Regions from separate parts of the Colwellia sp. MEBiC06753 genome, predicted to be linked through region 3. Evidence: predicted binding sites of a transcription regulator. Region 3 holds the regulator's gene; each other region holds the start of a gene.
The links. The regulator FliA, encoded in region 3, starts transcription of late flagellar genes. The targets are predictions, from matches to a motif close to CTAAAGNTNNNNNNNNNNNNGCCGATA.

Region 1: a site for FliA is predicted at 1,601-1,627, ahead of ACOB82_RS04920 (HAMP domain-containing methyl-accepting chemotaxis protein). Genes of this name have one in related genera too.
Region 2: a site for FliA is predicted at 1,173-1,199, ahead of ACOB82_RS03960 (cytoplasmic protein). Genes of this name have one in related genera too.
Region 4: a site for FliA is predicted at 1,706-1,732, ahead of ACOB82_RS14475 (flagellin). Genes of this name have one in related genera too.

The regions. Positions count from the first base shown of each region.
Region 1 is NZ_JBQMTM010000004.1:104,422-107,573, forward strand. Features, by position in the region: gene ACOB82_RS04920 (HAMP domain-containing methyl-accepting chemotaxis protein) at 1-1,501, opposite strand, end outside; gene ACOB82_RS04925 (symmetrical bis(5'-nucleosyl)-tetraphosphatase) at 1,722-2,528, opposite strand; gene apaG (Co2+/Mg2+ efflux protein ApaG) at 2,531-2,920, opposite strand; gene rsmA (16S rRNA (adenine(1518)-N(6)/adenine(1519)-N(6))-dimethyltransferase RsmA) at 2,922-3,152, opposite strand, start outside.
Region 2 is NZ_JBQMTM010000003.1:176,206-179,357, forward strand. Features, by position in the region: gene tusC (sulfurtransferase complex subunit TusC) at 1-217, shown strand, start outside; gene tusB (sulfurtransferase complex subunit TusB) at 219-509, shown strand; gene ACOB82_RS03955 (TusE/DsrC/DsvC family sulfur relay protein) at 536-853, shown strand; gene ACOB82_RS03960 (cytoplasmic protein) at 923-1,126, opposite strand; gene ACOB82_RS03965 (glyceraldehyde-3-phosphate dehydrogenase) at 1,328-2,779, opposite strand; gene ACOB82_RS03970 (DUF2989 domain-containing protein) at 2,984-3,152, shown strand, end outside.
Region 3 is NZ_JBQMTM010000013.1:41,387-44,538, forward strand. Features, by position in the region: gene ACOB82_RS11215 (protein phosphatase CheZ) at 1-580, opposite strand, end outside; gene cheY (chemotaxis response regulator CheY) at 605-988, opposite strand; gene ACOB82_RS11225 (RNA polymerase sigma factor FliA) at 1,035-1,754, opposite strand; gene ACOB82_RS11230 (MinD/ParA family protein) at 1,772-2,614, opposite strand; gene flhF (flagellar biosynthesis protein FlhF) at 2,631-3,152, opposite strand, start outside.
Region 4 is NZ_JBQMTM010000019.1:29,102-32,253, forward strand. Features, by position in the region: gene ACOB82_RS14470 (hydrolase) at 1-882, opposite strand, end outside; gene ACOB82_RS14475 (flagellin) at 941-1,630, opposite strand; gene ACOB82_RS14480 (tetratricopeptide repeat protein) at 2,021-2,749, opposite strand; gene ACOB82_RS14485 (ATP-binding cassette domain-containing protein) at 2,845-3,152, opposite strand, start outside.

The DNA of each region.
Region 1 (3,152 bases), on a different contig from region 3:
ACGCACTGTCTTGTTGAAGTTTATTGATAACTTGTGAAGCTGACTCAACTTCCTGAGCCAATAGTTGAATAGTTTCACGGTTTTTGCCTGAAATCGCTTTAACTCGCTCAGCTTCATCATCGGCTTGCTTAATTTCACCTAAGGCGTCATTAGCACTTGAAAGAACACTTTGTGAGGTGCTGCTCATTTCAGTTGTTGCTGAAGCGGCTTGTTCAACCTGATTACGTTGTTCTTCAATTGCTGTGGTACTTTGTGCGGTAACTGCCGAAGTTTCTTCTGCGGCAGCAGCTAGCTGCGTAGAGCGGCTAACAATACTCTGAATAAGGTTACGTAGGCTATCAATTAGCAAGTTACAGTTGCGAGCTAATGTAGCAAACTCATCTTTACCACTTTCATCAAGCTTATGAGATAAATCGCCAGACGCAACGATATTTAGCATGTCGTTGACGCGATTCAATGGACGAATAATGCTGATCAATGTGATGCGAGTGATTACGATGGCTGCAATGATCGAAATAATCATGATAATAATCGTTTGAGTATTACCACTATTTACTGAATCTTGTACCATTTGCTTGGCTTCTACTGTAGCCTCATCCGCTAATTTTTGCTGTTGACCTAAAATGACATTGGCATTAGCAATTTCATTTTTAGTACTATCAAGAGCAGCAGTTGCTTTGGCAATTGCGTCTAATTGCGCTGCTTTTGCCAGCATAATGCTACCATTTTCGGCAATTAACGAGCTAATGGTATCCAATGCTTCGGTTAGTTGTTCAGCTTCGTCGTCAACACCCGCCTTGTTTAATTCAGCGATAACATTTTGGATGTTTGTTGATAACTGACCAGCTTGGTTAAGTAAGTCGGTAGTAACAAATTCAACCGTTTGTGGATTAATCGAATCTCTGTACTCGAATGCCGAGCTTACAATTGAGTTTAACGACGTTTCAATGCTGCTACTTTGTTTTAATGCATCGGCTAGCTTAGTATCAGCTAGGTCGTGATCATAGAGGTCAAGTAATAAGGTTGCAGAGTCATCCGCGACTTCTTCTAAAGTGTCAACATTGTCACTTAATGCGGCAAGTTGTTCAATACTGGTTTGGCGATTGGCAATTACCGATTCAATATTTTGTCCAATAAGCTCATAAACGCCGTCTAACTTGTTTAAGTTGCTGATCAACTTTTGTTCTGATTGTGCGACTAATTTTAGTTTCTTATATGCTTGATCAAATACCACTTTGTTCTGGCTATAAGCTTCTTTATTCTCTGCCAATGGCGTCAATTCAGTTTGGTAGTAAGCACGTAATGTATTATTAAACATTTCGGTAAGCTCGATGGTTAAATCGTTACTACCGGCAAGCATTGGAATAGCCAAGTCGCTTACTTTCTTTGTTGAATTGTGAATATTATTGAGATTTAACAATGAAGATATACTGGTAATTACAAGCATAATTGCAATGATTGTAAAACCGCCAATAATCTTAACTGCAACGGTTAAATTCATAGACACCACCATTTGGAGTTAACGTAATAAGGGTTTAATTGGTAACCAAAAAACTGAAATATTGATTACTTTAATATATTTGTCACGCTTTATTTTTAATATCGACAAGAGCTGATATAAATTTAGACACTTTGGTCATTATAACAAGTGAAATATCTTTTTCACCAAAAGAAAAGACAAAAGAAATGCAGCTTAACATTTAAACAATGAATTTGTGACATTAATATAACTTTTCTTGGGTAAAAATTTGTTTGTCGTGCCAACGTAGCATTGTTAAGTGGTTGCCCCAAACACATCCTGTGTCTAAAGCATAAACATTGGCGACGTTACAATGCCCCATTAACGCTGCCCAGTGACCAAAAATCCAGCTAGTATTGGCTAAGTTAGCTAGTTTAAACCAGGGTAATAATGTTTTAGGGGCATAACTTGGTGAATCTTTACAATCAAAGTCTAGGCTGCCATCGCTGTAACAATACCGCATTCGTGTAAAAGCATTAATGGTATAACGAAATCTGTGAATTTTAGTTTTTACCATATGCCAATTGTTTGGACGTTCGCCGTACATGATGTTGAGCCACTTTTCGCGCTTTTTACCAGCTATTTTGTTTTGCGCAAATTTAGCGTTTTCTTTAGCTAATTCAATCGTCCATTGTGGCGAAAGGCCTGCGTGTGACATATAGGCTTTGGTTTTTGGTAGCTTTAAGAGCAGAGGTTGCTGCGCTAACCAGTTCGTTAAATCGTGAAGATTCGGTGCGCTAAGAAGTGGCGAAAGTAAATCAGACTTTTTAGGCTTTTTTAATCCTGCCTCTATGGCAAGCAAATGTAGGTCGTGATTACCAAGTACTGTCTTGGCGCTGTTACCTAATGATTTGACAAATTCTAAGGTTTCCAGCGATTTAGGCCCTCGGGCAACTAAGTCACCTGCAAGCCATAGTTGATCCGATTGAGGATTAAAATCGACTTTCGATAACAAAGCATCTAATTCGTCAAAACATCCTTGAATATCACCGACTAAATACAATGCCATAATTAATTTAAAATATTAGGTAACGCCAGTCGAAATACAGGAATATCTACCCAAAAGCGCTGCTGTTGCTCATCAATCATTTGATAGTTGCCATGCATAGTACCTACAGGCGTTTTAAATACCGAGCCACTCGTATAGGTAAAGGTTTTACCGGGCGCAATTGTTGGCTGTTTGCCAATAACGCCCTCACCCTCGACAATAGACTCATCACCATTCGCGTCGGTGATTACCCAACGCCGAGTAAGTAACTTCGCACTATGAGAGCCATGATTGGTGATATTAATGGTATAGCTAAACACATATTGCTCGGCGTCGATATCTGATTGTTCAGCCAAGAATTGCGAAGATACTTTGACAGAAATCGCAGGTGCTTGTTGTTCTGTGATGCTCATGTTATTCAGCTGCTGTTGGGTTGTCGTAGATATAATTGGCTAGCGCAATATAATTATCAATGGTTAAATTTTCAGGCCTTAGCGTTGGATCTAACCCTAACTCAGTTAACTGCTCAGCTGACAGCAATTTTTTAAAGCTGTTGCGAATAGTTTTACGGCGCTGGTTAAATGCAGTGACACACACGTTATTTAATGTAGCTAAGCATTTAACTGGATTTTCAATAGTGTCATG
Region 2 (3,152 bases), on a different contig from region 3:
CAACCATCAAGGTGAATTAGTCAAGGTTAAAGATTACTTAAAAACGCTAGATGCCCTAACCTTTTACGATATTGACCATATTTTTGTTTGTCAGCGCTCTTTGGAAGAGCGAGGTCTGACAATAAGTCAATTGAAAACGATTGATGGCTTAACGGCATTAACATCAACAGAGTTAAATTCAACGTTAAAATCTTATAAAACGGTATTAACTTTTTAATATGAGCAGTTTACACCTAATTCGACAATCCCCTTTTGCCTCGCCATTGCTTAATACCGTTGTTTCATTAATTGAGGTTAATGACAAAATAGTGTTGCTTGACGACGGTTGCTATGGCTTAAAGCATCCATTAATTGAACAAGCATCGGCTAAAATAGGTAATAACAACATTTATGTGATCGAGCATCATTTTAAAGCTCGTGCTGTTGAAAATAATAGAGCTATTGTAGAAATATCGATGGAGCAATTAGTGCAATTAACAATTGAAGCTGCTCAAACAATCACTTGGTAACGACTTACACAGAATCACTTAAACTTATGTTAGAAAATATTGCTTTAGATCAGCACGGCTATTTAAAAGATTTCACGCAGTGGACAGAAACTCTTGCCCCTGAGCTTGCGGAAAAAGATGGTATTGAGCTTACTAATGCTCATTGGGAAGTGATCCGTTTCGTGCGTCAATTTTATTTAACCTATAACACCTCACCAGCCATTCGTGCGCTAACAAAAGCGATGAAAGCAGAGTTTGGCGAAGAAAAAGCGAGCAGTCGATATTTATATCGCTTATTCCCTGACGGCCCAGCAAAACAGGCAACAAAATATGCAGGCTTACCTAAGCCTGCACGCTGTATTTGATCAGTTTTAAAATAACACTAGGTAACTCAGGTTTGATACTACTTATACGTACCTAGGTTACGTAATAACTTAAACTTTGATATTAACGTTATTGCCTGATGATAATGTTGGCGGATTCACATTAGGAATGCTTGCTGCGGCTGATTCAATTAGCTCAAGCGCCATTTTACCTTCAATTTCCATTTGATCTTTAGCCATTTTTGCACCTTTAATTTCAAGTGCCGAGCCTGAATCAACGTTCATTGAACTGTTTCCATGAATAGTTATAGTCATAGTGATATACCTTGGTTACTGCATTAAACGATAAGGGTTATCAGTTTATCGGCAGCTATTGAGTTTGCTTTAGTATTTATTTAGCAATTATTTTGGCGCTCTATTTATAATAAAAATAGCATAAAAAAAAGGAGCTTACGCTCCTTTTATCAGTAACCAATTTAAGTGCAACTACGCTCTTACTGATTATGTTCGAGGTTTTTACGCTCTAGGTAATGTCGGTACAAAAATACCTGCCATTTCCTGCATTACACGCACTACCTGACAGCTATAACCGAACTCGTTGTCGTACCATACATATAATACAGCGCGATCTTCATCTACAATTGTTGCTTGTGAATCAACAACACCAGCGTAACGAGAACCTACTAAGTCTGTTGACACAATTTCAGTAGACGCAGTGTAATCAACTTGGTTTTGTAGATCTGATTTCAGTGAAATCTCTCTTAAGTAATCATTTAAACCTTCCGCCGTTGTTGCAGCTTTAAGGTTTAAGTTCATAATCGCCATTGACACATTGGGTGTTGGTACGCGAATCGCGTTACCAGTAAGTAAACCTTTCAATTCTGGTAACGCTTTAGCAACCGCTTTTGCAGCACCAGTTGACGTGATTACCATATTCAGTGGTGCACTACGACCACGACGTGGAGATTTATGGTAATTATCAATTAAGTTTTGGTCATTAGTATAAGAATGTACTGTTTCTACATGACCATTCTTAATACCAAATTTATCATTTACTGCTTTTAATACTGGAGTAATAGCATTAGTCGTACAGCTTGCTGCTGAGATAATTTTATCTTCAGCTAAAATCATATCGTGGTTAACGCCATAAACGATATTTTTAATATCGCCTTTAGCTGGTGCTGTAAGTAATACTTTAGCAACACCTTTTGATTGAAGATGTTGGCCTAAACCTTCTTCATCTGACCAAATACCTGTGTTATCAACCACTAATGCGTTGTTAATTCCGTATTGAGTGTAATCAATATCTGATGGTGATTTTGCATAAATCACTTGAATAAACGCACCATTTGCCTTAATTACATTATTTTCTTCATCAATAGTAATGCTGCCATTAAACGCACCATGTACTGAATCACGACGTAATAAACTAGCACGCTTTGCTAAATCACCATCTTTACCAGGACGGATAACAATCGCGCGTAAGCGCAGTTTTGAAGCTGGGCCCGTTTTTTCAATCAATAAGCGCGCTAATAAACGACCGATACGACCAAAGCCATACAGTACAACATCTTGAGCTTCTGAAGCTGGAGCATTGGTTTCTAAAATGTCAGCTAATTCTTTTTCTAAATATTGCTCAATAGTAAGACCATTTGCGCCACCTAAAAATAAGTAATTGTATGCTAGCTTACCAATATCGATGCGAGCTGGTGATAAAGGCATTTTAGTTAATGCTTCTAAAAATGGAAAACTCTCTCTTAGTCGCAGCTTGCTGTCTTCGTGTAATGCTACAGACTTATGCGCTTTAACAATATCAATTGCCGAAGCATTCACTAATGGACGACCATAAACCGCCACTTCAATTCCTTTATTACGGAAAAGTTGGCTGATCATAGGTAACATATTTTCTGCGAAAGTCTGACGCTCTTGCCAGCTAGATTGGTATTGTTCCTCAAGATGAGAAGTCATTACTTAAAACCTTTTAATTCAGTAGATTGAACGATAAACTATTATTTTAAAATCAGCTAAAATATCAGTTTTACACTAATATTAATCTTTAATACCTATAATAAATAATAGCTACCCGCTTGATGCGGCGCATATTGTAATGCAGCGTGAAAGTTTTCGCCAGCACTTACACAAAAATAATCTATAAATTAGACTGAGTAATTAATGAACCGAGCCCCTTTATATTTTCTTGCCTCTTTTATGTTAGCGGGTTGTGATAATGGCCCTGATTTAGCAAAAATATGTAAAGATAACCCTGATATGTGTTCCGAATTTAATGAAGATAGTTGGTGCAAACGCGAGCGTGTTAATACCATTTTAGCTAATTACCATT
Region 3 (3,152 bases):
TATTAATTAAGCTATCTTCAACTTCGATAACAAGATCAATAACTTTGCGAATAACCTGCCCAGTTAAATCTTGGAAATCTTGCGCCATTAATACATCCGTCATTAACGCATGCATATGCTCAGTTTCTGTTGAAGTAGTTTTCAGTAATTTATCAATATCAATGCATAATTCCTTAAACTCACCAAGCTTAAGGTCATTGTGCATTAACTTATTCCAAAGCGGGTCTACCGCCTTAACTTGTTGCTGGATAGTATCGACAACCGGAAATATTGACTCTACCGCGTCCATTGTTTTATTAGCCGCATCTTCGGTGCGAGTAATTACATAAGTTAGACGTTCTTTTGCGTCAGGAATATCAGCGTTTGCCAAATCATTAATTCTAGAATCCAATTGAAAATTCATCATAGAATCATGTAATTGACGTGTAAGCTTCCCTATTTCTGCAAATAGTTCTGAATTTATAGGGCTTTGAATTTCTGAAAGCAGCTTATCAGCTTCACTTTGCTGTTCATTTTCCAGAAACTCAACCAATTGCTTGGCTTGCTCTAACGTGATATTTCCGCCAGATACTTTAGTCATACCATTCCCTCGCGAGCAGAGTGCTTACCCTAATCGTTCAAAAATTTTATCTAGCTTTTCTTTCAACGTTGCAGCAGTGAAAGGCTTAACGATGTAACCATTTACCCCTGCTTGCGCAGCCATAACGATTTGTTCTTTCTTCGCTTCTGCTGTAATTAACAATACCGGAATATGTGCTAACTTTTCATCTGCGCGAATGGCTTTTAATAAATCGATACCTTGCATGCCTGGCATGTTCCAGTCAGTCACCACAAAGTCAAAGTCACCACCTTGAAGCATAGGTAAGGCTGTACTACCGTCATCAGCTTCTTGAATATTAGTAAAGCCTAAATCGCGTAATAAGTTTTTAACAATTCGTCTCATTGTTGAAAAGTCATCAACAACTAGCACTTTCATATTTTTATCCAAGGCACCCTCCGGTGAATTATCTTAATAAGTTTACAAACTATTTTACTTAACTTTGCCAAGATTGCATACGAGCTTTTAAACGATGCATAGCTTGACTGTGTATTTGACTGACTCTAGACTCACTAACGTCTAAAACTTCACCAATTTCTTTCAAATTAAGCTCTTCGTCATAATAGAGTGACAGTACTAAAGCTTCTCGCTCAGGTAAAGTCGAAATACACTCTGACAGTCTTTTTTTAAATGTAACTTGTTCAATTGTATGATACGGGTCATCGCTTTCATAGCCGTCTTCATATGTGATGACATCATCACTAACGCCTAAGTCTTCGATACCGATGATTTTACCCGAACTGACATCGTTTAGGATATGATGGTATTCATTTAATGAAATATCAAGTTTTTCAGCTACTTCTGCATCGGTAACATCTCTGCCATATTTAGCTTCTAATGCCTTGATTGCATCACTGATCATTCGACTATTTTTATGAACCGAGCGTGGGGTCCAGTCACCTTTTCGAATTTCATCCAGCATAGCACCGCGAATACGAATGCCTGCAAAGGTTTCAAAACTGGCGCCTTTAGCGTTATCAAAATTGCTAGCAGCTTCTAGCAATCCTATCATGCCCGACTGAATCAGGTCATCAACAATGACACTTGCCGGTAATCGTGACAAAAGATGGTAAGCGATACGCTTAACAAGAACCGTATATTCTTGTATTAACGTCGACTTATCTTGATAGCTAGTATAAGCATTGGCTTTAACCACTTAAGCTCCGTACCCAGTTATTTATCTAGAAGTTGCTCGATAAAAAATTCTAAATGGCCTGATGGCACATTAGGTATTGGCCACTGGTTAACTTTGGTTGCTAACTCAGTGAACGCTTTAGCCGCTGGAGATTCAGGGAACGCTTCTACAATGGCCTGTTGTTTACGAACTGATTTTCGAATGTTTTCATCAAACGGCACAATAGCCACTAGCTCAATTGCCACATCTAGAAAACGATCGGTTACTTTGGTTAGTTTAGCAAATAATTGCTGTCCTTCTTTGATGCTACGCACCATATTGGCAACTACTTTAAATTTAAATACGCCATGGTCACGGCTTAACAATTTCATCAATGCGTAACAATCGGTAATAGAAGTAGGTTCATCACACACCACTAACATAACGTTTTGCGCTGCACGAGAAAAGCTTAATACCATGTCAGAAATGCCGGCGGCAGTATCAACAATCAACACATCAAAGTCGGTTTGCATATCACTAAAAGCGCGAATCAAGCCGGCATGCTCTGATGGCGTTAAATCAACCATAGATTGAGTACCAGAAGTAGCAGGAATAATTTTAATCCCACATGGTCCTTCAATAATAATGTCATCTAATTCGCAATCGCCACTGAGCACATGAGAAATATTCTTTTGAACACGTAAGCCCAGCATTACGTCGACATTAGCAAGACCTAAGTCGGCATCTAAAACCAGTACTTTCTTTCCTTGTTTAGCTAGCGCTATAGCGGTATTTAACGAAACGTTCGTTTTACCTACCCCACCTTTGCCGCCAGAAACTGCGATTACTTTGACTTGTTTTAAATCTTGCATTTTTCTTAAGCCGCTCGCTTGGTCTATCATCTACAACTTCTCATGGTTAACCAAAAGCAGCCGATGCTATTGGTTGTTTATTAGCAACAAAATTGAATTTCATTGCTGATTTGTTTGCTATTTTCTCTGCAAGACTAACCAATTTTTCAGCATTTGCAACTTTAATATCTTCCGGTACGCGTTGACCGTCTGTTAGATAACCAATTGGCAATGCATTTTGAATTGAAGTAGAGATAATTTCGCCCATACTTAGCCCTTCATCCAGCTTAGTAAAGATACATCCACACAATGGCACTTTCTTAAAGCGCTCGACATTTTCTTGCATTACAGCTTGTTGAGTATTAGCGGCTAATACTAAATAATTGCGAATGCGTAGGCGAGAATTTGACACTAATGCCGATAAGTTTTCAGCAAGGCGCATATCTCGTTGTCCCATGCCTGCGGTATCAATTAATACTAATTTTTTGTTGCTGTATTGTTGTAGCAGTGCTTCTAATACTTGGGCATCTTTCGCTAGCTTGACCGAGCAACCAATAATTTTGCCGTAGGTCTCGAGTTGCTCAAACCC
Region 4 (3,152 bases), on a different contig from region 3:
ACCACCTTTTTCACTGATTTCAAAAGTTAAATGCTCAGGTAACGGCTGGTCTGGAACAATATCTTGGTGCGAAAGAAATGGATCATCGGCGGCGTGAATGAATAAGCTGGGAATCGCTATTTTGTGCATTACCGGCTTACCGCTAGCTTCGTGATAATAATGAGCGGCGTCATTAAAACCGTTTATTGGTGCCGTGACCATTTGATCAAAATCCCACAGCTTGCGAACAGCGGCTAACTTATTAGCTTGAATATCAGGCAATAGCTGTTGGTTTATCTTAATCTGAGTCGAGTTTTTCAGCATATCCACCAAATATTTTTGATAAACCTTAGAGAAGCCTTGGCTAATACGCTTGCTACAACTGGCTAAATCTAAAGGCGCACAAATAATGGACGCGGCACTAAATGGATGATCTTGATGTTGCGCAAGGTAGCGGGTGAGCACATTACCCCCCAGTGAAAAACCAATCGCTGCCTTTTTCATCTCAGGGAATTGCTTGTTTAACCACTGGCTAAAAAACGCAACGTCTCGGGTATCACCACTGTGATAAGACCTAGCTTTACGATTAGGCCTGCCACTGCAGCCGCGAAAATGCATTAACACACCAACCCAATTTTGCGCCTTAATTGCTTGTAACATGCCTTTGGCGTAGTGACTTTCTGCCGAACCTTCTAAGCCATGTAAAATTAGCACTAATGGCTTGGTACTGCTTTTTTCAGGTAACTCAGTCCAAGCAATATCAATAAAGTCATCATCCGGGGTTTCCAGCGTTGACTTATACCATTCAATATTGTCATGCTTATTTAGCCCTTTGGCTAAAATGGTTTGTAAGTGAGGGCTCGACAGCCACCAAGCAGGTTTAAATTTACTATTAATAATCATATGGCAATAAAAAAGCCCACGTGTAGCGAGCTTAGTATTATAGCGATTAACGGAGTAATTAAACTAGTTGATTAACTAAAAGCCCTTTACGCGCTTCTTCGTCTTTTTTCGCAATAATTGTGGTTTGCAATAAGGTATTTAGCTGTTCTTGTTCGGCAGTCACCTTAGCAAAGTCGGTATCTTGAATACGTGAGCGAGATGCGCTGACATTAACCACTGAAGTTTCATAAGTATTAACTTGGCTACTTAAGCCATTCGAGCTTGCACCTAAGCTGGAGGTTTGTTGGCTAATTGAATCATAGGCCGCCTCTAACGCAGCTTGCGTTGCTGCTGGGTCATTGGCGTCTAAACCAGAGATTAAATTAGGATCTCCAAGTACTTCTTCAGAAATGGTATTAATTTGCTCGGTGATTTGATCAAGTTCACCTTGAATTGCTGACGGATCGCTTAATGGACTACCAGACTGCACAGACAATTCATTTGCTCGTTGTAAGCTATCTGAAATTGCACTAAAGCTTGCTTCTTTAATGTTATTTAAATTGATTTGGTCTTGCGAATTAACGCTTAATTGAGCATCGCCATTGATTTGTGATGTTAGGCGATTGGCTATTTGTAAGCCAGCAGGGTCGTCCGCTGCGCTATTAATGCGCTTGGCAGATGCCAACTTTTCTTGTTTGTTCTCTTGTTCAACACGTAAGCGCTCAAGCAAACTTAGGGTTGGAGATTGCTGATTGACAGATAAAGCCATAACTACGTAACCTCTATTCTGTTCCAAGTAATACTTGGCAGTATAGCAAATTAGCAACAAAAAGTGTGCGAAAAATAACCGCTATTTCTGCGCAATTATTAGGTTACGTAATCATTATTATTAAGTGGTTGATATCATTAAGACGTTTCATTTATTTTTTTCATAAAAAAATAAATGTAATAACTACAAATAATCAACACTATGGCTAAACCGCCAAATGAAAACCAAAAAACAGGGTCATTAAAAAAAGATTTTAAGATGTCCATAACATGCTCCTTATATCGTGCTGATATTAATTGTATATAAGGAGCAGAAACGGATTGTGATGTAGATCAAATTCGCGGTTGAAAGTTTAATTCTTGATTACATTTACTTATATCTGTAGCTAATTTAATCGCTGCTTTTTGCACGAAGCTCCGCTTGAGCTAATAAGCTTTGGTATAAGCTATCTGCTTTTTCTCGGGCTTTTTGAATATCGGCAGTGCCCATTTTTCGCTCATCTAATATACGGCTATTTTCTGCAGGAGCGTAGCCGTTAAAACTGGCGATGGTATTCCAGATATATGATTGCTCTAAGCTCTTTTCAGTGCCTTTACCTTCAAAATACATAAGCGCCAAATTAAATTGTGCTAACGCATAATTTTGCTTGGCGGCTTTTTGATATTCATTAAATGCTTTGGTGTTATCTCGATAGGTGCCAATACCTTCAGCATACATTACGCCTAAATTAAATTGCGCACTGGCAAGCCCTTTGTCGGCAGCTTTTTGCGTGTATTCAAAGGCTTTTTTGCTGTCTTTTGCTACTGGCTCACCTTCGGTGTACATCAGTGCTAATTCAAATTGTGCATCGGGGTAATTTTGCTCAGCTGCTAGCGAAAAAAGTTCAAACGCTTTATTTAAGTCTTTTTTCATGCCCCAGCCGTTTTTATGCATTAAGCCCACTTGATATTGTGCAGGTGCATAGCCTTCTTCTAGCAGTGGTTCAAATTCTGTCATAGCCGCTTTAAATTGGCCGCGATTTAATTCATAAATACCAGTTTTTAAGTCGGCATTAGCATTGACGTTATAAGATGATAACACCACTAGTAAAACCGCAGTAATTTGACTTAGCTTGTTCATAGTAACTCTCTTCTTATTAAATGAACGTGTTATCAGTAGTGTAGCAAAGCGTTTTTAAATTCGCGTTGAATTTCATCTGTTTATCGCAATTTATTTCATTGTTGATTCATAATTGCGTCAATTTTTTCTTCCAAATCAAGCCATTCAATTTCGGCATTTTCAATTTGTTCTGACAACTGCGCCTGAGATTTTAATAGCTCTGCCAATTTGGTTTTATCGTCAGATTGATAAATAGCGCCATCGGCCAGAATTGTTTCAACTTCATCCAATTCGACCTGCCATTTACTCATTTGTTGATTCAGTTTTTCCACCTGCTTGCGCATTGGCGCGGTTTGCTTACGCAATTCAGCCTGTTGTTGGCGTTGTTGTTTTTTATCAATTGTCGTGTTTTCAGTTGCTTGTT